DNA from 3 places in the Massilia sp. UYP11 genome. Region 2 is predicted to be linked to each of the others. Evidence: predicted binding sites of a transcription regulator. Region 2 holds the regulator's gene; each other region holds the start of a gene.

Region 1 (6,655 bases), on a different contig from region 2:
CCGGACGGCGTGCGCAACCAGATCGAGGGCGGCATCGTGCAGTCGGCCAGCTGGACCCTGCTCGAACAGGTGCGCTTCGACGCCACGCGCGTGCTCACCGTGGACTGGGCCTCGTATCCGATCCTGCGCTTCGGCCAGGCCCCCGACAAGCTCGACGTGCACCTGATCGACCGCCCCGGCCAGCCCTTCCTGGGCACCGGCGAGGCGGCGCAGGGCCCGGCCGCGGCGGCGATCGCGAACGCGGTGTTCGATGCCTGCGGACTGCGCATGCGCGACCTGCCGCTGGACCGCGCGCGCGTGAGAAAGGCTAGTTGAAGGCCTTCCAGAACATATAGGCCGCCAGCGCATACAGGATCACGGCGAAGATGCGCTGCAGCTGGCGCACCGGCATCCGGTGCGCGGCGCGGGCGCCGAGCGGCGCCATGGTCATGCTGGCCAGCACGATGATGGCCAGCGCCGGCAGGTAGACGAAGCCCAGCGACCATGCCGGCAAGCCCGGCTCGCCCCAGCCATAATACATATTCGACAGCGTCCCCGAGAGTGCGATCGGAAAGCCCAGCGCCGCGCTGGTTGCCACCGCATTATGGATGCGCACGTTGCAGCGCGTCATGAACGGCACCGAGACGAAGCCGCCGCCGGCCCCCACCAGTCCCGACAGGATCCCGATCAGGCCGCCGGTGGCGAACATGCCGGCCCGGCCCGGCAACTCGCGCGCCGGCGCCGGTTTCTTACCGATCAGCATCTGGGTCGCCGAGAAGGCGACGAAGCAGCCGAAGAAGAAGGCCAGCACCGAAGTATTCATCTGCTTGCCGATCCAGGGGCCGATCCAGGAACCGATCAGGATGCCCGGCGCCAGCAGGCGCACCACCGGCCACAGCACGGCGCCATGCTTGTGGTGGGCGCGCACCGAGGACATCGAGGTAAACAGGATGACGCCGAGCGCGGTGGCGATCGCCATGTGGACCACCAGTTCGTCGGGGAAGCCGCGCGCGGTGAAGATCATCGTGATGAAGGGCACCAGCACCATGCCGCCGCCGATGCCGAGAAGGCCGGCCGCGAAGCCGCCGAAGGTGCCCATCGCCAGCAGGGCCAGGATCAGCCAGGGATCCATTCAGGCTCCCTTGGCGCGCATGAGTTTGACGACCGCATCCCATTCGGATCTGGCGACCGGCGTGATCGACAGCCGGCTGCCCTTCTGCAGCAACGCCATGCCTTCCAGCGCGGGATTGGCCCGCAGCTCGGCCAGCGGCACATGGCGCCCCGCCTCCAGCGCGCGCACGTCGATCGAGATCCAGCGCGGCGTTTCGCGGGTGGCCTTCGGATCGTGGTAAGGGCTGGCGGGGTCGAACTGGGTGGCGTCGGGATAGGGAGCGCTCGCGATCTCGGCCAGCCCGGCCACGCCGGGCACGGCGCAGCTGGAGTGGTAGAACAACACGCCGTCGCCGACGGCCATCGCATCGCGCATGAAGTTGCGCGCCTGGTAGTTGCGCACGCCAAACCAGGCCACGGTCTGGCCGGGCGCGGACAGGACGTCGTCGAAACTGACTTCGTCCGGTTCGGATTTCATCAACCAATAGCGCATCGCGCCGTTCTCCCTGCAAGGTGCACCGTCACGATGGACGCGCGCACAAAAAAAAGCGGCTGCGTACAGAGTGCGCAACCGCTTGTGGATCCTAGCCCCCGCCAGTGCCGTTTTTGCCGGCATCCTGAACCAAAACGGTTCAAGGCGGTCACGGTCAGATCAATTTCGGGTTCGTCAAACGAGTGACGCTCACTCCCATCGACCTTGTTCCACGACCTATGCGTAAGAATGGTTCAAGGAATATATGGCAAATCTCGAACACCGCAGGGTAGAGCGCAGTTTACTCTTTTAAAGCGGCATGTCAAACGGATTCGGCTTTTCAGAAAACATTTTCCTGCGGCGCCAGGGCCTTGTCGAGCACGGTGTGCATCGCTTCCAGCTTTTGCTTGACTTCGAGAATCGACATGTCCGACAGCGGTCCCTGCGGCGACTTGACCGACAGGAATTCCGCGGCGACACTCAGCGCGGCCATCACGGCGATGCGGTCGGTGCCCTTCACCTTGCCCGAATCGCGCAGCTGACACATCTTGCCGTCGAGGTAGCTCACCGCCTCACGCAGGGTGCGCTCTTCGCCGTCGCGGCAGGCCAGGCGATACGGCTGGCCCATGATGGTGACGTCGAGATGGATCATCGTGCTGCCTCACTATTGCCTGGTGCGCCGGCCGCCGCGCCAGCCGTTGGTTGCGTGGCGTCTGCCGCGTCGTCTTCCCCGCCCGCTTCGCCATCCGTTCCCGGCGGCTTGGGCAATTCGTCGAGCAGGGCCTCGACCCGCCGCTGGGCTTCGACCAGGCGTTCCTTGAACGCCAGGTTCTCGGCACTGAGCAGGGTATTGGCCTGCCGCAGCAAATAGTTCTCTGCGCGCAATGACTGGGTCAGCTGGGCGAGCCGATCGATTTTGTCTGAGAGGTCTTGGAATTCGGAAATCATCCGACACTATAGGATCGAGATGGATTTTCCGTCAACCGAATCGCGCGGCAATGCGGCATGCCGCGCCCACCCAGGGCTGCCTGGCGTGCGGCAGGAAAGCGCCAGGGGGTGTACGCTGCCCGCCTCTTGCCATATTCGCAGCCACTGGCGCGAGATGCCAAAAACACATTATATGAGCCCTGAAAGCTTGTGCTAGCTCAAGCACCCGAAAGTATTTATCAACTTTGCTGCTTGAAAAGGCAAATTATCGTCCCTATAATTAGCACTCGTTAGTAGAGAGTGCTAACAACTCTTTGCAGATCGCCGTCGCGTTTCACACAAAACTGCGGCGATGTCAAAAAACGCTAGTTAAACCACTGAATATTAAGGAGTTTTGCATGAACCTTCGTCCTCTGCACGATCGCGTAATCGTCAAGCGCCTCGACCAGGAAACCAAGACTGCGTCCGGCCTGATCATCCCTGATGCCGCGGCAGAGAAGCCAGACCAGGGCGAAGTCCTCGCCATCGGTAACGGCAAAGTGCAAGACAACGGCCAGGTCCGCCCGCTGGAAGTAAAAGTCGGCGACCGCGTGCTGTTCGGTAAGTACTCCGGCCAGGCCGTCAAGGTCAATGGCGAAGAACTGCTCGTGATGCGCGAAGAAGACATCATGGCCGTCGTCCAGCAGTAATTCCCTGACCCCATTCACGAAAACATTCGGAGAAATAACAAATGGCAGCTAAAGAAGTAGTGTTCGGCGACGCAGCGCGCGCCAAGATGGTTGAAGGCGTCAATATTCTGGCCAACGCAGTCAAGGTCACCCTGGGCCCGAAAGGCCGCAACGTCGTGCTCGAGCGCTCGTTCGGCGCCCCGACCGTCACCAAGGATGGTGTCTCGGTCGCAAAAGAAATCGAACTGAAAGACAAGCTCCAGAACATGGGCGCGCAGATGGTCAAGGAAGTCGCTTCCAAGACCAGCGACAACGCCGGTGACGGCACCACCACCGCGACCGTGCTGGCACAAGCCATCGTGCGCGAAGGCATGAAGTTCGTTGCCGCCGGCATGAACCCGATGGACCTGAAGCGCGGCATCGACAAGGCCGTCGCTGCGACCGTCGAAGAACTGAAGAAGATCGCCAAGCCGACCACCACCACGAAAGAAATCGCGCAAGTCGGCGCGATCTCGGCCAACTCGGAAACCTCGATCGGCGAGCGCATCGCCGAGGCGATGGAAAAAGTCGGCAAGGAAGGCGTCATCACCGTGGAAGACGGCAAGTCGCTGAACGACGAGCTGGACATCGTGGAAGGCATGCAGTTCGATCGCGGCTACCTGTCGCCGTACTTCATCAACAACCCGGACAAGCAAGTCGCCGTCCATGAGCAGCCGTTCATCCTGCTGTGCGACAAGAAGATCTCGAACATCCGTGACCTGCTGCCGGTACTGGAGCAAGTCGCCAAGGCCGGCCGTCCGCTGGTCATCATCGCCGAAGACATCGAAGGCGAAGCGCTGGCGACCCTGGTCGTCAACAACATCCGCGGCATCCTGAAGACCGTCGCCGTCAAGGCGCCTGGCTTCGGCGACCGCCGCAAGGCCATGCTGGAAGACATCGCCATCCTGACCGGCGGCCAGGTCATCGCCGAAGAAGTCGGCCTGACCCTGGAAAAAGTCACCCTGGCGGAACTGGGCCAGGCGTCGCGCATCGAAGTCGGCAAGGAAAACACCATCATCATCGATGGCGCCGGCCAGCCTGAAGCGATCGAAGCCCGCGTCAAGCAGATCCGCGCCCAGATCGAAGAAGCGACCTCGGACTACGACCGCGAAAAACTGCAAGAGCGCGTGGCCAAGCTGGCCGGCGGCGTTGCCGTGATCCGCGTCGGTGCAGCCACCGAAGTCGAGATGAAAGAGAAGAAGGCACGTGTCGAAGACGCGCTGCACGCCACCCGCGCTGCCGTGGAAGAAGGCATCGTGCCAGGCGGCGGCGTGGCCCTGCTGCGCGCCCGCTCGACCCTGAACGTCAAGGGCGACAACCCTGACCAGGACGCCGGCATCAAGATCGTCCTGCGCGCCATGGAAGAGCCGCTGCGCATGATCGTCCAGAACGCGGGCGACGAGCCATCGGTCGTGGTCGCAGCCGTCCTGGCCGGCACCGGCAACTACGGCTACAACGCCGCCAACGGCACCTATGGCGACATGGTCGAAATGGGCGTGCTGGATCCAGCCAAGGTCACCCGCTCGGCGCTGCAGAACGCGGCCTCGATCGCCGGCCTGATGCTGACCACCGACTGCATGGTCTCGGAACTCGCCGAAGACAAGCCAGCCGGCGGCATGGGTGGCATGGGCGGCATGGGTGGCATGGGCGGCATGGACGGCATGATGTAATCGAGCCGGTCGCCTGGCGCGCCGCGGCAACGCCGGCGCGCCAGTCTTCCACGACAAAAAGCCCGCGAGGTTCACGCCTCGCGGGCTTTTTGCTGTCCGTTATTTCTGAAAAAACGGCGGAGGATCAGCGCCCGGCGCGCGGCCCCTTGCGGCGCAGCCACAGCATGGCCGCCATGGCCGCGCCGCCCAGCCACAGGGTGCCTGGCTCCGGCACCTCGACCGGATCGTTCGGCGCGACTTCGGTATCGTCCGCGGGCAGGCCGGGGTTGCCGGGGCTGCCGGGGGCGCCCGGCGTATCGGGACCACCTGGCGTGCCGGGCACGCCCGGCGTGGACGGCGGCAGCCCCGGGTTGGGCCCCGGGCCGGGATCGGGGCCCGGACCGGTTGCGGTCTCCGGCGTGGGCGTCGACGGCGCCGGCGTCTCCGGTTGGCCGCCTCCGGGGCCGTCTTCGCCGCGGCCGCCCCTGTCGCCGGGATCGCCGGTACCGCCGGGATCGCCAGTACCGCTGCCGTCGCCGGCCGGCGGCGACACCGCGCCATCGCCGCTGCCATCGCCGCTGCCATCGCCCAGCGTGCCGCCGTTCGAGATGCCCGAGCCGTAACGCGCAGGCGGGCCCATGAGGTCGGCCAGGCGCGGCTGCGCGGCCGGCGCGACGCCCCTCAACAGGCCGGCGCCGTCCGGGAAGATCTCACTGCCGTAGCCCAGTTCCACCGCGGGACCGTCATCGAGCCCCTCCACGCCGGCCGCCACCGCCATCAGGCCGCCGCCATCCTCGATGACGAAGGAATCGAGTTCCGACTCGGTCGGACCATTGGCTTCGACCGGGTACATCGGCACGTCCGAGATCCGGTTGGCGCAGCGCGCCCGCATCTCGTTCTTGCCATCGGTGAGCAAGGTTTCACCCGGCGCCAGCATGAGTGTCTTCCTGGTCCAGTACACCCGGTCGCCCTTGCGGTAAGAGACGTACACCGCGCGCGGCGCGGTGACGGTGACCGCGCGCGCGTTGGCGACGTCGAAGCCGGCGTAGTGCGCCGCGACCACGGCGTCGCTGCGGATGACGCGCGCCAGTTCGTCCTTGTCCGCGACGCCGCCGGGAATGATCGAAAACGGATAGATGCGCCGCGCGGCGCCCTGTTCGGCCGGCGCCGCCGTGCGGGTGGCCGCCGGCGCCGGTGCGACATGGGAGACAGGGGAGTTCGCGCCGACCTGGGTGATGTCACGCGTGCCGTCCGCCCGCATCCAGTCGATGTCCAGCGGCGGCGCAAGGACGCCGGCAACGCTCGCGGCAAGGCCCAGCATGGCGAGGGCGCCGAGGCGGCTTTCGCGTTGCGACGCTCTGGCGAGGCGACGACTGTAGGCAGAGCGGCGGGGGTCCATTGGGGGGACAAAAGTAGGAGTGGTCCTACAGAATAGCATTATTTCTACAAATAAATTCCGGCTCCTTGGCAAAAAAGGTGATCCCGTGGCGAAAACCACGAATTACTTTCCTCATAGAAATATTTTCGGCGACAGGATCAAGCTTTGGTTGCAACGCCCTTGCTGTTCGCGCAATCCAGGCTGCCGGCGACCGGCATCCCGTATTGCTGGTCGAACACGCATGGTTTACCATGATCGCCTGCCCTTACGAGACCTGCCATGTCCCCACGCGCCGCCTCTTGTTCTCCCCTGCGTCTGACCGTTGCCGCACTGATGCTGTGCTGCGCCATCGCCGGCTGCAAGCGCGCCGAACGCGAAGCGCCGCCGGCGCCGGCGCCGTCCGCGCCCAGCGTTCAAGCGCCGGCGCACACGA
Region 2 (6,655 bases):
AACGCCTCACCGTGCATTCGGGCGACGCGCTCAAATTCGATTTCGGATCGATCCCGGTCCCGGACGGGCAAAAACTGCGCGTGGTCGGCAACCTGCCGTACAACATCTCCAGCCCGCTGCTGTTCCACCTGGCCGAATTCGCCCATCTGGTCGAGGACCAGCACTTCATGCTGCAGAAGGAAGTGGTCGAGCGCATGGTGGCCGAGCCGGGCACCAAGGCCTATAGCCGCCTGTCGGTGATGTTGCAATGGCGCTACGACATGGCCATGCTGTTCATCGTGCCGCCGACCGCCTTCGATCCGCCGCCGCGGGTCGAGTCGGCCATCGTGCGCATGGTGCCCACCCGCCGCCAGTTGCCGTGCGACGGCAAGCGCCTGGAGGCGGTGGTGGCCAAGGCCTTCTCGCAACGGCGCAAGGTGATCCGCAACTGCGTGGCCGGCATGTTCACCGAGGCGCAGCTGGTCGAGGCGGGCATCGATCCGGGCGTACGTCCGGAAGCGGTCAGCCTGGAGCAATACGTGGCGCTGGCTAACCTGCCCGTGTCCTGACCCGGCGTGGTCGCTGCGGCGACCCCTTCCGCCCCTAAGCGCCGCCTCGCCGGCGCTTTTTTGCGTCCGACCACGCCTTGTTGCGCCGCAGCATACGGGTTATCACGTACTTCCGCGTGCCCGGTCGCCCATGTCGCAGGTGGCGATCGGCATGGGCAAGATCGCCAGGGTGAAGGTGCGCGCCGCACGCTGATCGTCGTCGGCAGGGGCCCATGACGCGGGCAAAAAAAAGCCCGCTCTAGAAGAGCGGGCTGAAATCCAATTCTTTTCTGAGGAGAGTTGGAGGAGACAGGAGTTATTATGCTGCGCGACAGCATATAAATCCAATTTTCCTTTCAAATACTCGACATAAGAATTGTGTATATCTGATCAGTTCGACGCAGCCACGCAAGTGACGTTGATATTGCTGACGTTCGCGGCTCTCATGACGCCGGCGGCATTTGCCACCGTGCAAATCTGGCCGGTCGGCTGGGTGATGACGGTCACGCCATAGGTCTGATCGTATTCAACCAGTCCGGCGAAAACGTAGCTGACCGGCGTCGTGACACCTGCTGCCGGCTTGGCGACTGGAACCGTTCCCCCGGTACTGCCATTGGCCAGCACCAGGCCATCCGCGGTGAGGCCGCTCACAGTGCCGCCGATCGAGTAGGCATTGACCTGGCATGCGAAGGTGATGTTGATCTCCGCCAGGCGGCCGGCGGTATCGTTAAAGTTCGGAATAGTCTGGAATGGCGTATCGCATCGCTGATTATCCGGGAAACTTTCGAACTGGACGTTATATACGTCGCCATATTCCAGCTTGTCAGGGAATGCGAAACTGACCGTGTCGCGTGGCGTGGCTGGCGGCGGGACGGCGATTTTCATGCCATTGGTGGTCAGGACGGCGCCTGGATAGACGATGCCGGTGATCGTGCCTTTGACGACGAACTCGGCTTTGTCGCTGCCGCCACAGCCGGCCAGGCCAGCGGCCAGCGCCAGCGCGAGCGCCGGACGGATCAGGGAAGACTTCATGCGTAACGCTCCAGGAAAATTAAGGGGTGCAGCTAACGGCCACGTTGGTGACAGGGGCCGGACCAACGGTACCGCTGCCATTGCTGACAGTGCAAGTCTGGCCGGCCGGTTGTTCCAGGACCGTGATGCCATATGGCGAATCTTCGGCAATGTCGGCCATCCTGAACGAGGTGGCGCCGGCCTGCAGGGTGACGCGGTCTGAACCGTTGACCAGGACCAGGTTGCCCTTCAGGTTGCTGACGGTGCCGGACAGCGCATGGCGGTTGAGCTCACACGCGATGTAGACGGAATAGACGTGGTAGCCCGCACGACCGCTCCCATTGGTGACTGTGCAATCCTTGACGTTCGACGGCTTGGACTTGATGACGACGTCGTAGCGGTCGTCGGTCGAGATCAGGTTGTCGAACGTCCATCGGCCGGCGCCGGTACCATCGGCCGGCGGGGTGATCGCCTTTTCCTGGCCGTCACTGGTCACGACCAGGCCGGCCTTGGTCACGCCGACGAAATCGCCGCCCAAGACCAGCTGGCCATCGCTGCCGCCACAGGCAGACAAGGCGACCGCGCATGCCAGCGCCGCGCCGGCACGCAGGTAGGAACTCTTCATAACATCTCCAAAAAATCGAGCGGGAACGCGCAGCTGCGCGGTAAGAATTGAAAAATCGCTCAACATTTTAGTTCATTTGGCAAGCAGCTGGACCATTTCGGGCGCATTTGGTTTTGTATCTTGGTGTAACCAGAATTTAACAAGCGCAATATTCCATGGGATAGACGGCGTGCGCATTGCATTCAGCGTAGCGCATCGCTATGCTTGGGGCGCACCTTGCTCCTAGTCTGGAAACCGATGACCCGCCAACCCTGGCCGAAAGCCGTCCTGTTCGACCTCGACGATACCCTGTGGCCAATCGCGCCCGTGATCCTGGAAGCCGAAAAACTGTTGTATGCCTGGCTCGGCGAGCACGCGCCGCGGGTCGCCGAACGCTTCACGATCGACAGCTTACGAGCGGCGCGCCTGGAATTGCTGGCCGCGCGCCCCGAATTCGGGATCGACCTGGGCGCGCTGCGCCATGCCGGGTTGGTCGCCGCATTCGAGCAGGTGGGCGAGGACGCTGGCAAGGTCGAACTGGCGATGACCGAATTCTTCGCCGCCCGCAATGCCGTGACGCCTTACGACGATGTCGTGCCGGGCCTCGAGCGCCTGAAAAAACGCGTGCTGGTCGGCTCGGTCACCAATGGCGTGGCCGACCTGCAGACCATCGGCCTGGCCCACCATTTCCAGGCCTCGGTGGCGGCGCGGCAGTTTGGCCGCGCCAAGCCCGACCCGGGCATTTTCCTGGCCGGCTGCGCCGCGCTCGGCGTCCAGCCCGGCGAGACCCTGTACGTGGGCGACGACCTGTTGCTGGACGTGCAGGGCGCCCAGCGCGCCGGCCTGCGCGCGGCCTGGATGAACCGGACCGGCAAGGTCAACGACCTCGCCCATGAAGTCCGGCCCGACGTCGAAGTGGCCAGCCTCGACGCGCTGCTCGACTGGCTCGACGCTGCCCACGCGCACAAATACAACGGTTGACCATGCGTCACAGCAAGCCTTGTGCTGTCGCGCCACGCCCCAACCTGCCTATAATGCACACACTGAGAGCCTGTCCCGTAGGTGGGAGTCGGGCCGAGAGCGCCTGGCAAGCGTGCGCTGCGTTGCTCGTCGTTGCATGGCGCCACCATGCGACCTCCTCGCGCCTTGCTCGCGCTCGCCATGCATCGACATGAGCTTCCCCCACCGACCGGGATAGGCTCTAATACGAGCGTCACCGAACTTTTCCCGGAATCATGCAACTCGACCAACGTGCCCAAACCCTGCTCAGAGCCCTCGTCGAGCGCTATATCGCCGACGGCCAACCGGTAGGCTCGCGCGCGCTGTCCAAGCTGTCAGGCCTGGAATTGTCGCCAGCGACCATCCGCAACGTCATGGCCGATCTCGAGGAAATGGGCTTCGTCGCCAGTCCGCATACCTCGGCCGGCCGCATCCCGACTCCGCGCGGCTATCGCGTGTTCGTCGACACCCTGCTGACGGTGGGGCCGATCGACGACATGGCGGTCGACGCCGAGCGCATGCGCCTGCCGGTGCAACATCCGCAGAAGCTGATCGCCAACGCGGCGCAGATGCTGTCTTCGCTGTCGCAATTCGCCGGCGTGGTGCAGAGTCCGCGCCGCGAGTCGGTATTCCAGCAGATCGAATTCCTGCGCCTGGGCGAAAAGCGCATCCTGCTCGTGATCGTCGATCCGCGCGGCGATGTCCAGAACCGGCTGCTGCAGCTCGACAAGGATTATTCTCCGGCCCAACTGACCCAGTCGGCCAATTACCTGAACCAGAATTTCGCCGGCCTGTCCTTCGACGCGGTGCGCAAGCGCCTGAGCGGCGAGCTGAAGCAATTGCGCGATGATATGGGCCGCCTGATGCAGGCGGCGGTCGAGGCCGGCAGCGAGGCGATGGCCGAGGGCGACGACATGGTCATCTCCGGCGAGCGCAACCTGCTGTCGGTGTCCGACCTGTCGTCCAACATGAGTTCGCTACGACAGATGTTCGAGATGTTCGAGCAAAAGACTGGCTTGATGCAATTGCTCGACGTTTCGAGCAAGGCCGGCGGCGTGCAGATCTTCATCGGCGGCGAATCGAAGCTGGTGCCGATGGACCAGATGAGCGTGGTGACGGCGCCGTATGCGGTCGACGGCCGCATCGTCGGCACCCTGGGCGTGATCGGCCCGACGCGGATGGCCTATGAAAGGGTGATCCCGATCGTCGACATCACGGCCAAGCTGCTGTCGAACGCCCTCAGCCACTCCTGACATCGACCGCCATCGGACGAAAAAAAGGCGCATCGAGAAGTTCTCATGCGCCTTTTCTTTTATATGCCAGGGAGGCACGCTGCCGATGTTATTCCGGCTTGCTGATGCCCCGGCACTGCGGGCAGCTGCCATAGATCGCCAGCGCATGCTCGACGATCGTGAAGCCGTGCTGCTCCGCAATCATCTGTTGGCGCTTCTCGATCTCGTCGTCATAGAATTCTTCGACGCGGCCGCAGGTGACGCACACCAGGTGGTCATGGTGGGAACCGGCGTTGAGCTCATAGATGGCCTTGCCGGTCTCGAAATGGTTGCGGTTGAGCAGGCCAGCCTGCTCGAACTGGGTCAATACCCGGTAGACGGTGGCAAGGCCCACGTCCATATTGTCAGCAAGAAGGATCTTGTAGACATCTTCCGCCGTCAAATGCCGCACGGAGCTGTTCTGGAAGATTTCCAGGATTTTCAGTCGCGGCAGCGTGGCCTTGAGGCCGCTCGCCTTCAGGTCGGTCGGGTTGTTACTCATGTTTGTCACTCGAATATTGGCGGAGTGCTTTATGATATAGCGTTTTGAACGCTCCCGCTCGAACGTATTGAGGTTAACTATGCCTGTCAAACAAGCCGTATTCCATCGATTCACCGCCAAAGCGGCGCTGGCGGCGGGTCTCGCCTGCACGTTGGCGCTGTCCGGCTGCGCCTCCTGGCGCAACCAGACGCGTCCGGCGCCGCCGGTGGCGACGGATGCGGCCGCCAGTGCGTCCGACGCGGAAAAATCGGCCGCCATCGCCAATGCCGGCGCGCAGACCGTCCAGGCGACGCGCCTGCAGAAGTTCCTGTGGATCTTCTCGCCCTACCGCCCGGACATCCAGCAGGGCAACTTCGTCTCGCAAGAGATGCTGAACCAGCTCAAGGCCGGCCAGACCCGCGACCAGGTGCGCTTCCTGCTCGGTTCGCCGCTGCTGATGGATGCCTTCCATGCCGACCGCTGGGATTACCCGTTCTACCTGGCGCGCGGTAATGGCGAGCTGACCACCAGCCGCGTGACCGTGTTCTTCAAGAACGACGTGGTCGAGCGCTTCGAGGGCGGCAACCTGCCGAGCGAGCGCGAGTACATCGACCGCATCGCCGGTCCAGTCAAGGTCGCCAAGGCGAAGCCCGACAGCCGCCCGGTCCAGCCGGTCACGGTCACCGCGCCGGCAACCCAGCAGTAAGGACACACACCATGACCATGTTGAATATCGCCGTTGCCGGCGCCAGCGGCCGCATGGGCCGCATGCTGATCGAAGCCATCCAGTACGCACCCGACATGCGCCTGGCCGGCGCCCTCGACGTGCCGGGCTCGCTCTTCATCGGCCAGGACGCGGGCGCCTTCGCCGGCATCCTGACCGGTGTGATGATCGAGGACAGCATCAAGCACGGCCTGCACAATGCCGACGTGCTGATCGACTTCACCCGCCCCGAGGGCACCCTGCAGCACCTGGAATACTGCGCCGCCAACGGCAAGCGGATGGTGATCGGCACCACCGGCTTCGACGAGGCCGGCAAGGCCGCGATCCGCGCCGCCGGCGAAAAAATCGGCATCGTGTTCGCCCCGAACATGAGCGTGGGCGTGAACGTGACGCTCAAGCTGCTCGAAATGGCGGCCCGGAGTTTTTCGGAAGGCTATGACATCGAGATCGTCGAGGCGCACCACCGCCACAAGGTCGATGCGCCGTCCGGCACCGCGCTCAAGATGGGCGAAGTGATTGCCGACGCCATCGGCCGCGACCTGAAGGAGTGCGCCGTCTATGGCCGCGAAGGCGTGACCGGCGAGCGCGATCCGTCGACCATCGGGTTCGCCACCGTGCGCGGCGGCGACGTGGTGGGTGACCATACCGTGATGTTCCTCGGCACCGGCGAGCGCATCGAGATCAGCCACAAGTCGAGCAGCCGCGTGACCTATGCCCACGGCTCGCTGCGCGCGGCGCGCTTCCTGGCGGACAAGGCCAGCGGCCTGTTCGACATGCAGGACGTGCTGGGCCTGAAGGGGTGATCATGGCGGTGGCAGAACTGAACGGCGCCGTCATCACCGACGAAGCGTCGTTCCACCGGCAGAGCCGCGAGGCCTTCGGTTTCCCGGCCTCGTATGCGGACAGTATCGACGCCTGGGTCGACTGCATGAGCTATCTGCGCGACGACGAGAACATGACCAAGTTCCGGCTGAAAGCGAACGAAGTGCTGGAAATCGTCATTACGGACGCCGACAAGATGAAGGCGGCGGCGCCGGA
Region 3 (6,655 bases), on a different contig from region 2:
GCTGTTCGTCGGCGCCCGCATCGACGAAGACCTGTACGAGGAACTCGAGGCGGCGCTCCTGATGTCCGACGCCGGCATGGACGCCACCGAGCACCTGCTGGGCGAATTGCGGCGCAAGGTCAAGGAAGACAAGTTGCTGGACGCCGCCGCCGTCAAGGCCGCGCTCAAGGAGCTGATGATCGACCTGCTCCTGCCGTTGCAAAAGCCGCTGGAACTGGGCCGCCACGCACCGCTGGTGATGATGATCTCGGGCGTCAACGGCGCCGGCAAGACCACCACCATCGGCAAGCTGGCCAAGCACATGCAAGGCTTCGACCAGTCGGTGCTGCTGGCCGCCGGCGACACCTTCCGCGCCGCCGCGCGCGAGCAATTGATGGTCTGGGGCCAGCGCAACAACGTCACCGTGATCTCGCAGCAGTCGGGCGATCCGGCCGCCGTCGCCTTCGACGCGGTACAGTCGGGCAAGGCGCGCGGCACCGACGTCGTGATGGTCGACACCGCCGGCCGCCTGCCGACCCAGCTGCACCTGATGGAAGAGCTCAAGAAGATCAAGCGCGTGATCGGCAAGGGCATGGACGGCGCGCCGCACGAAACCCTGCTCGTCATCGACGGCAATACCGGCCAGAACGCGTTGGCCCAGGTAAAGGCCTTCGACGACGCCCTGCAACTGACCGGCCTGGTCGTGACCAAGCTGGACGGCACCGCCAAGGGCGGCGTGCTGGCGGCGATCGCCCGCACCCGTCCGATCCCCGTGTACTTCATCGGCGTCGGCGAGAAGCTGGAAGACTTGCAGCCGTTCAACGCCGAAGAATTCGTCGAAGCGCTGCTCGGCTGACAGGCAAGGACCCATGATCGCATTCCAGTCGGTATCCAAACAGTACACCCACGGCGATGCGCGCGGCGCGTATGCGCTGCACGACGTCTCGCTCGACATCGCCAAGGGCGAGCTGGTCTACCTGGCCGGCCCCTCGGGCGCCGGCAAGTCGACCCTCATGAAGATGGTGGCGGCGGTGGAGCGTCCCAGCAGCGGCAAGGTGATCGTCAACGGCCAGGACATCGGCCGCATCAAGCCGGCCGGGATTCCGTTCCTGCGCCGGAACATCGGCATCATTTTCCAGCAGCAGCGCCTGCTCAACGACCGCACCATCCTGGCCAACACCATGCTGCCCCTCCTGGTGACGGGCGCCCGCACCGCGGACGCCGCACAGCGCGCACGCGCCGCGCTCGACCGGGTCGGCCTGCTCGACCGCGCCAAAGCGATGCCGCTCGAACTGTCGGGCGGCGAACAGCAGCGGGTCGCGGTCGCGCGCGCGATCGTCAACCGGCCGCAAATCATCCTGGCCGACGAACCGACCGCCAATCTCGACCGCGTGGCGGCCGACAAGGTGCTCGATGCGCTGCGCGCCTTCCACGCCGCCGGCGTCACCTGCGTCATTTCGACCCATGACGAACAAGTGCTTGACGGCGCCGCCCGCGTCATCCGCCTCGATCAGGGCCAGCTGGTCGGAGGTGCGGCATGAGCCCGTGGCTGCGCCAGCACCGCTTCGCCCTCGGGGCCGCGCTGTCGACGGTGCGCAAGTCGCCCGGCAGCTTCCTGTTCAACGTGCTGGTGGTCGCACTGGCGCTGACCCTGCCGTTCGCGGGCCTCACGCTGCTCGACAATGTGCGTCCCTTGTCCGAGCAATTGTCGGTCGATCCCGAGATCAGCCTGTTCATGCGCGACGACGCCAGCCGCGCCGATGCCGAAGCGCTGGCGCCGCGGATCCGCCAGATCGTCGCGCCGCAGGGTGGGAAAGAGGCGGACATCGCCTTCGTGCCGCGCGAGCAGGCGCTCGCTTCGCTCAAGGAGCGTAGCGGCCTGGGCGACGTGCTCGAAACCCTGGGCGACAATCCCTTGCCTGACAGCTATGTCATGACACTGGCCGGCTTCGCCGGCGTCGGCGCCGCCGACCAGGTGGACCTGATCGCCGAACGCCTGGGCGAACTGCCGGGCGTGGAGACGGTGCAGGTCGATTCGGCCTGGGTCAAGCGCCTGGCCGCGATGCTGGCCATCCTGCGCCTGGCGCTGCTGTTGCTGGCGGCCACCCTGGGCATCGTGGTGATCGCGGTCGTGTTCAATACGATCCGCCTGCAGGTGCTGACCCAGAAAGAAGAAATCTCGGTCTCGACGTTGCTGGGCGCGACGGGCGATTTCATCCACCGTCCGTTCTTCTACACCGGCGCCCTGCTCGGCCTGTGCGCCGGCGTGGTGGCGCTGGGCGTGGTGACCCTGGCCCTGCGCCCGCTCAATGGCGCGATTGGGGAGTTCGCGCGTCTGTACGGCTCGAATTTCCAGTTGATGCCGCTGGGTGGACTGGAAGTGGCCGGCCTGCTGGCAACCAGTGCCGGACTGGGCCTGATCGGCGCCCTGCTGTCGGTGCGGCGCCACCTGGCGCGCCAGCGCTGACCGCGGTCCTACAGAGTTGCAGCGAAAAAACAGCCGGGATGGTATTGAAAAAGCGATAAGCGTCACCATGTTGGTAGTATGGCGAGGCGGCCCTCCTGTGCGGCCGCCTGCCCCGTTACCGGACGAGACCACGCCGCGTGACATCGCAATACGTCCTACGGCCTAGCTGCCATCCCCTACGCCTCTACGCGCCTCAGTCCTACAGACCGCGCTGGGGCTAGGTGCGCCATTCAACAGAATACGTGCAACTACGGCCGTAACCTGTGTCTAACGTTATTCCAGTCATTCTTGGCTCACTTCTGAGCTAAATCAACTGGGCATGCAAAACCTGCTCTACAGTGGAACCGTCGGCAATTTGATTCCACAGAGCAATACTTTGAACACTCTTAAGCGCCGGGACCACTTCTGGCACTCACCCCGGGGGAGTGCTAATATATAGTCCAAGGCAATCGGAAATTCAAGTCAAGCATCCGGGTAACAAGCCGTAACAGTGGTGCCATAAGGCAATGAGCTGTGGCACATTGTGGATGCAGCAAGATTACTAAGAGGGAAATGAATATGTCCGCACAATCCGCATTGGTTCCGACCAGCAATCGTGCTCTGGGACTCGGTTTCACCGGCAATCTGGGCAACATCGACGCGTATATCTCGGCCGTCAACCGCCTGCCGATGCTCACGCACGAAGAAGAGGTATCGCTGGCCAAGCGGCTGCGCGACGACCACGATCTCGACGCCGCGCAAAAACTGGTGCTGTCGCACCTGCGCCTGGTGGTGTCGATCGCGCGCGGCTACCTGGGCTACGGCCTGCCACACGCCGACCTGATCCAGGAAGGCAATATCGGCCTGATGAAGGCAGTCAAGCGCTTCGACCCGAACCAGGGCGTGCGCCTGGTGTCGTACGCCATGCACTGGATCAAGGCCGAGATGCATGAATACATCCTCAAGAACTGGCGCCTGGTGAAGGTCGCCACGACCAAGGCCCAGCGCAAGCTGTTCTTCAACCTGCGCAGCAACAAGACCGGCCTGGATGCGATGTCCCCTGGCCAGGTCGACGACCTCGCCAAGCTGCTGGGCGTCAAGCGCGAAGAAGTGATCGAGATGGAAACCCGTCTGTCGGGCCGCGACATCGCGCTGGAATCGCCGACCGACGACGAAGACGACAAATTCTCGCCGATCGCCTACCTGTCGTCGGACCAGCAGGAACCGACCAAGGTCCTTGAGGCCGAGCAGGTCACCCGCCTGCAGTCCGAAGGCCTGGAAACGGCGCTGGGCAAGCTCGACCCGCGTTCGCGCCGCATCATCGAGGCGCGCTGGCTGGCCAACGACGACGGCTCGGGCGCCACGCTGCATACGCTGGCCGAAGAGTTCAGCGTGTCGGCAGAGCGCATCCGCCAGATCGAATCGGCCGCGCTCAAGAAGATGAAAGGTGCGCTGGCGGCTTACGTGTAAGCCGGCCTGCCTTCCTCCCCCCAAAAACCCGCTTCGGCGGGTTTTTGCTTTGGCGCCGGTCGCGCGCCGTATTTTCCCCTGCGCCAAGGCGGCAAGCGCCGCGCATCCTGCAACCAGCGGGCGCGCCTTCGCCTTCCCGTTTTCGGCCGCCGCCAACGGATTGTCGCTGCTTTGGCTAGAATGAATTCTTTGTCACGGCAAGTTCAAGGAGAGCACATGGCTGACCAAGCATCGTACGTCCCACCGACAGTCTGGACCCCGCCCGCCTCGTCGGGCGGCGCCTTCGCCAGCATCAACCGCCCGGTCGCGGGCCCGACCCACGACAAGGACCTCCCGGTCGGCAAGCATCCGCTGCAGCTGTACTCGCTGGCCACGCCGAACGGCGTGAAGGTGACGATCCTGCTGGAAGAATTGCTGGCGGCCGGCCACGCCGGCGCCGAGTACGATGCCTGGCTCATCCGCATCAACGAAGGCATGCAGTTCTCGAGCGGTTTCGTCGAGGCCAATCCGAATTCGAAGATCCCGGCCCTGGTCGACCGCAGCGCGGACCTGGCAGCGCCGGTGCGCGTGTTCGAATCCGGCTCGATCCTGGTCTACCTGGCCGAGAAATTCGGCGCCTTCCTGCCCAGGGATGGCGTGGCGCGCGCCGAGACCATGAACTGGCTGTTCTGGCAGATGGGTTCGGCGCCCTTCGTCGGCGGCGGCTTCGGTCACTTCTATGCCTATGCGCCGGAAAAGCTGCAGTACCCGATCGACCGCTATGCGATGGAAACCAAGCGCCAGCTCGACGTGCTCGACCGCCACCTGGCCGGCAAGCGCTTCGTCGCGGGCGACGAATACACGATCGCCGACATGGCGATCTGGCCCTGGTATGGCGGCCTGGTGCTGGGCCAGCTGTACGAGGCCGCCCAGTTCCTGTCGGTGCACGAGTACGCGCACGTCAAACGCTGGGCCGACGAGATCGCCGCACGGCCGGCCGTCATCCGCGGACGCAAGGTCAACCGCGCGTTCGGACCGGACGCCGACCAGGTCCACGAGCGGCACGACGCGGCCGACCTCGACTGAGCGCTACCTGAACCGCACCCGCGCGAGCACCGGATGGTGGTCGGACGGATAGCGGCCGTGGAGCGAGTCGCTCAGGGCCGCATACTTGAGCACCTCGAAGTGGCGGTCGACGTAGACGTAGTCGATGCGGTCCTGCATCGGCGCGTCGAAGCGAAAGCCGTGATAGGTGCCGACCGGCCCGTAGGGCGGCGTCCGGCTCACCTGGTAGGCGTCGCGCAGGGTCGTCGCCATCGCCCGCATCTGCGCCGTATCGGGCGTCGAATTGAAGTCGCCGACGCAGATCGCCGGTTCGCCGCGGCTGATCTCGGCGATCTTGCGCAGCAACAGGTCGCTGGACGCACGGCGGGCGACGACGCCCTCGTGGTCGAAGTGCGCCGAGAACACGAACAGCACCCGGCCGCTGGCGCGCTCGCGCAGCCTGGCCCAGGACACGATGCGATGGCAGCAGGTCGCGTCCCACCCCAGCGAAGGCCGGTCGGGCGTCTCGCTGAGCCAGAAGTCGCCCTTGTCCAGCAGCGCGAAGCGGCTCTTGCGAAAGAAGATGGCCGAATGCTCGCCGGCCTGCCTGCCATCGTCGCGGCCGACGCCGACGTGGTCGAACTCCTCCATCGCCGCCAGGTCGGCGACCTGGCCGGCCAGGCCCTCCTGCGTGCCGACGATGTCGAATTCGTGATGGCGGATCAGCGCCTTGACCATCTCTTTGCGCGCCGGCCAGGCGTTGGGGCCATCCTGGGGATTGTCGTAGCGCAGGTTGAAGCTGGCGACGTTGATGGGCGCGCTCGCTTCGAATGCGGCGGCGGGCGCACAGGCCACACCGATCAGCACGGCAAATGCAGCGAACAGGGAAAAAACGGTCTTCATGGTGGCGGGCGTGGAGAAATTGTACCGGGGTCGAGTTAAGCATATCCGGCCGGCCATGCGGCCGAACGGGGGCCCGAAGCGCCGCGGTTTACGGTCTTTACTAAACAGTGCGGACGTTTTGCGCGCCCATGAGGCTTGCGCCATCGGCGCGTCCACGCGCAGTTTCCGAACTGCGAGGGCGCGGCGCCGACCCGCAGGGCGGTCGAGTTGTTGTCGCGGTGGTGGCTGAACCAGGCGCTGGATGCCAGGTCGGCGCCGGTTCCCACCGCCCGTTGCGCAACAGTGATCAAGTGCCCTCTGCCGCGCCGGCCTTGGGCGGCTGCGTGGGCCGTACGCGGATGCTGGAAATGATCTCGTCCCATAGCGCGAGGGCCGCTGGCTGCGACAGCGAGGATGGCACCGGCCCGTCGTCGCCACTGCCGGTCTTCATCATCAGGTGCACTTCGGGGACGAATACATTGTCTTGACTGCCGTCCACCTCCCATCGGAACCCGTAGATGATGGAAAAGTTCTCTTCGAGCACCTGTTCAACGAGTTCGTCACCGGTCAGGCCACCGATCGTACGCGGCGCGGCGCGCAGCTTCGTGAAACGGGCGCTGACGAACATGGGCGCCCGCGCGTGGGAGGCGGCAGCCCTCTCGAGCAGTCCCCTGCCTGGCTTGGTGCCCGCGGTCGTGTCGAACTTGATGTCGATGTCCGGGCGGCTCGGCAGGCCGGCCACCATCACGATCCGCTCGCCCTGGACGGCCTTGAGCGGTTCTCGCACATAGGCTTGGTCGAGGCAGAAACCAGGCTCGGAGGGCATGCGGTTGCCGGGGTTGGCCACAAGCTGGT

Evidence for each region. Region 2 encodes HrcA, which represses chaperone genes, less so after heat shock. Its sites were predicted from a motif close to TTAGCACTCNNNNNNNNNGAGTGCTAA; they were not measured.
Region 1: a site for HrcA is predicted at 2,769-2,795, ahead of groES (co-chaperone GroES). Genes of this name have one in related genera too.
Region 3: a site for HrcA is predicted at 2,852-2,878, ahead of rpoH (RNA polymerase sigma factor RpoH). Genes of this name have one in related genera too.

Annotation. Positions count from the first base shown of each region.
Region 1 is NZ_JBNDJE010000021.1:24,447-31,101, forward strand. Features, by position in the region: gene ABIB38_RS20660 (molybdopterin cofactor-binding domain-containing protein) at 1-315, shown strand, start outside; gene ABIB38_RS20665 (sulfite exporter TauE/SafE family protein) at 308-1,111, opposite strand; gene ABIB38_RS20670 (EVE domain-containing protein) at 1,112-1,582, opposite strand; RNA gene ssrS (6S RNA) at 1,674-1,855, opposite strand; gene ABIB38_RS20680 (cell division protein ZapA) at 1,902-2,213, opposite strand; gene ABIB38_RS20685 (hypothetical protein) at 2,210-2,509, opposite strand; gene groES (co-chaperone GroES) at 2,887-3,177, shown strand; gene groL (chaperonin GroEL) at 3,219-4,865, shown strand; gene ABIB38_RS20700 (PEP-CTERM sorting domain-containing protein) at 4,990-6,165, opposite strand; gene ABIB38_RS20705 (hypothetical protein) at 6,502-6,655, shown strand, end outside.
Region 2 is NZ_JBNDJE010000014.1:21,734-28,388, reverse strand. Features, by position in the region: gene rsmA (16S rRNA (adenine(1518)-N(6)/adenine(1519)-N(6))-dimethyltransferase RsmA) at 1-548, shown strand, start outside; gene ABIB38_RS17355 (hypothetical protein) at 918-1,559, opposite strand; gene ABIB38_RS17350 (hypothetical protein) at 1,579-2,163, opposite strand; gene ABIB38_RS17345 (HAD family hydrolase) at 2,401-3,123, shown strand; gene hrcA (heat-inducible transcriptional repressor HrcA) at 3,378-4,394, shown strand; gene fur (ferric iron uptake transcriptional regulator) at 4,483-4,914, opposite strand; gene ABIB38_RS17330 (outer membrane protein assembly factor BamE) at 4,994-5,599, shown strand; gene dapB (4-hydroxy-tetrahydrodipicolinate reductase) at 5,611-6,420, shown strand; gene ABIB38_RS17320 (barstar family protein) at 6,423-6,655, shown strand, end outside.
Region 3 is NZ_JBNDJE010000006.1:61,044-67,698, reverse strand. Features, by position in the region: gene ftsY (signal recognition particle-docking protein FtsY) at 1-835, shown strand, start outside; gene ABIB38_RS11810 (cell division ATP-binding protein FtsE) at 849-1,520, shown strand; gene ftsX (permease-like cell division protein FtsX) at 1,517-2,446, shown strand; gene rpoH (RNA polymerase sigma factor RpoH) at 3,005-3,895, shown strand; gene yghU (glutathione-dependent disulfide-bond oxidoreductase) at 4,112-4,960, shown strand; gene ABIB38_RS11790 (endonuclease/exonuclease/phosphatase family protein) at 4,964-5,821, opposite strand; gene ABIB38_RS11785 (T6SS immunity protein Tli4 family protein) at 6,108-6,655, opposite strand, start outside.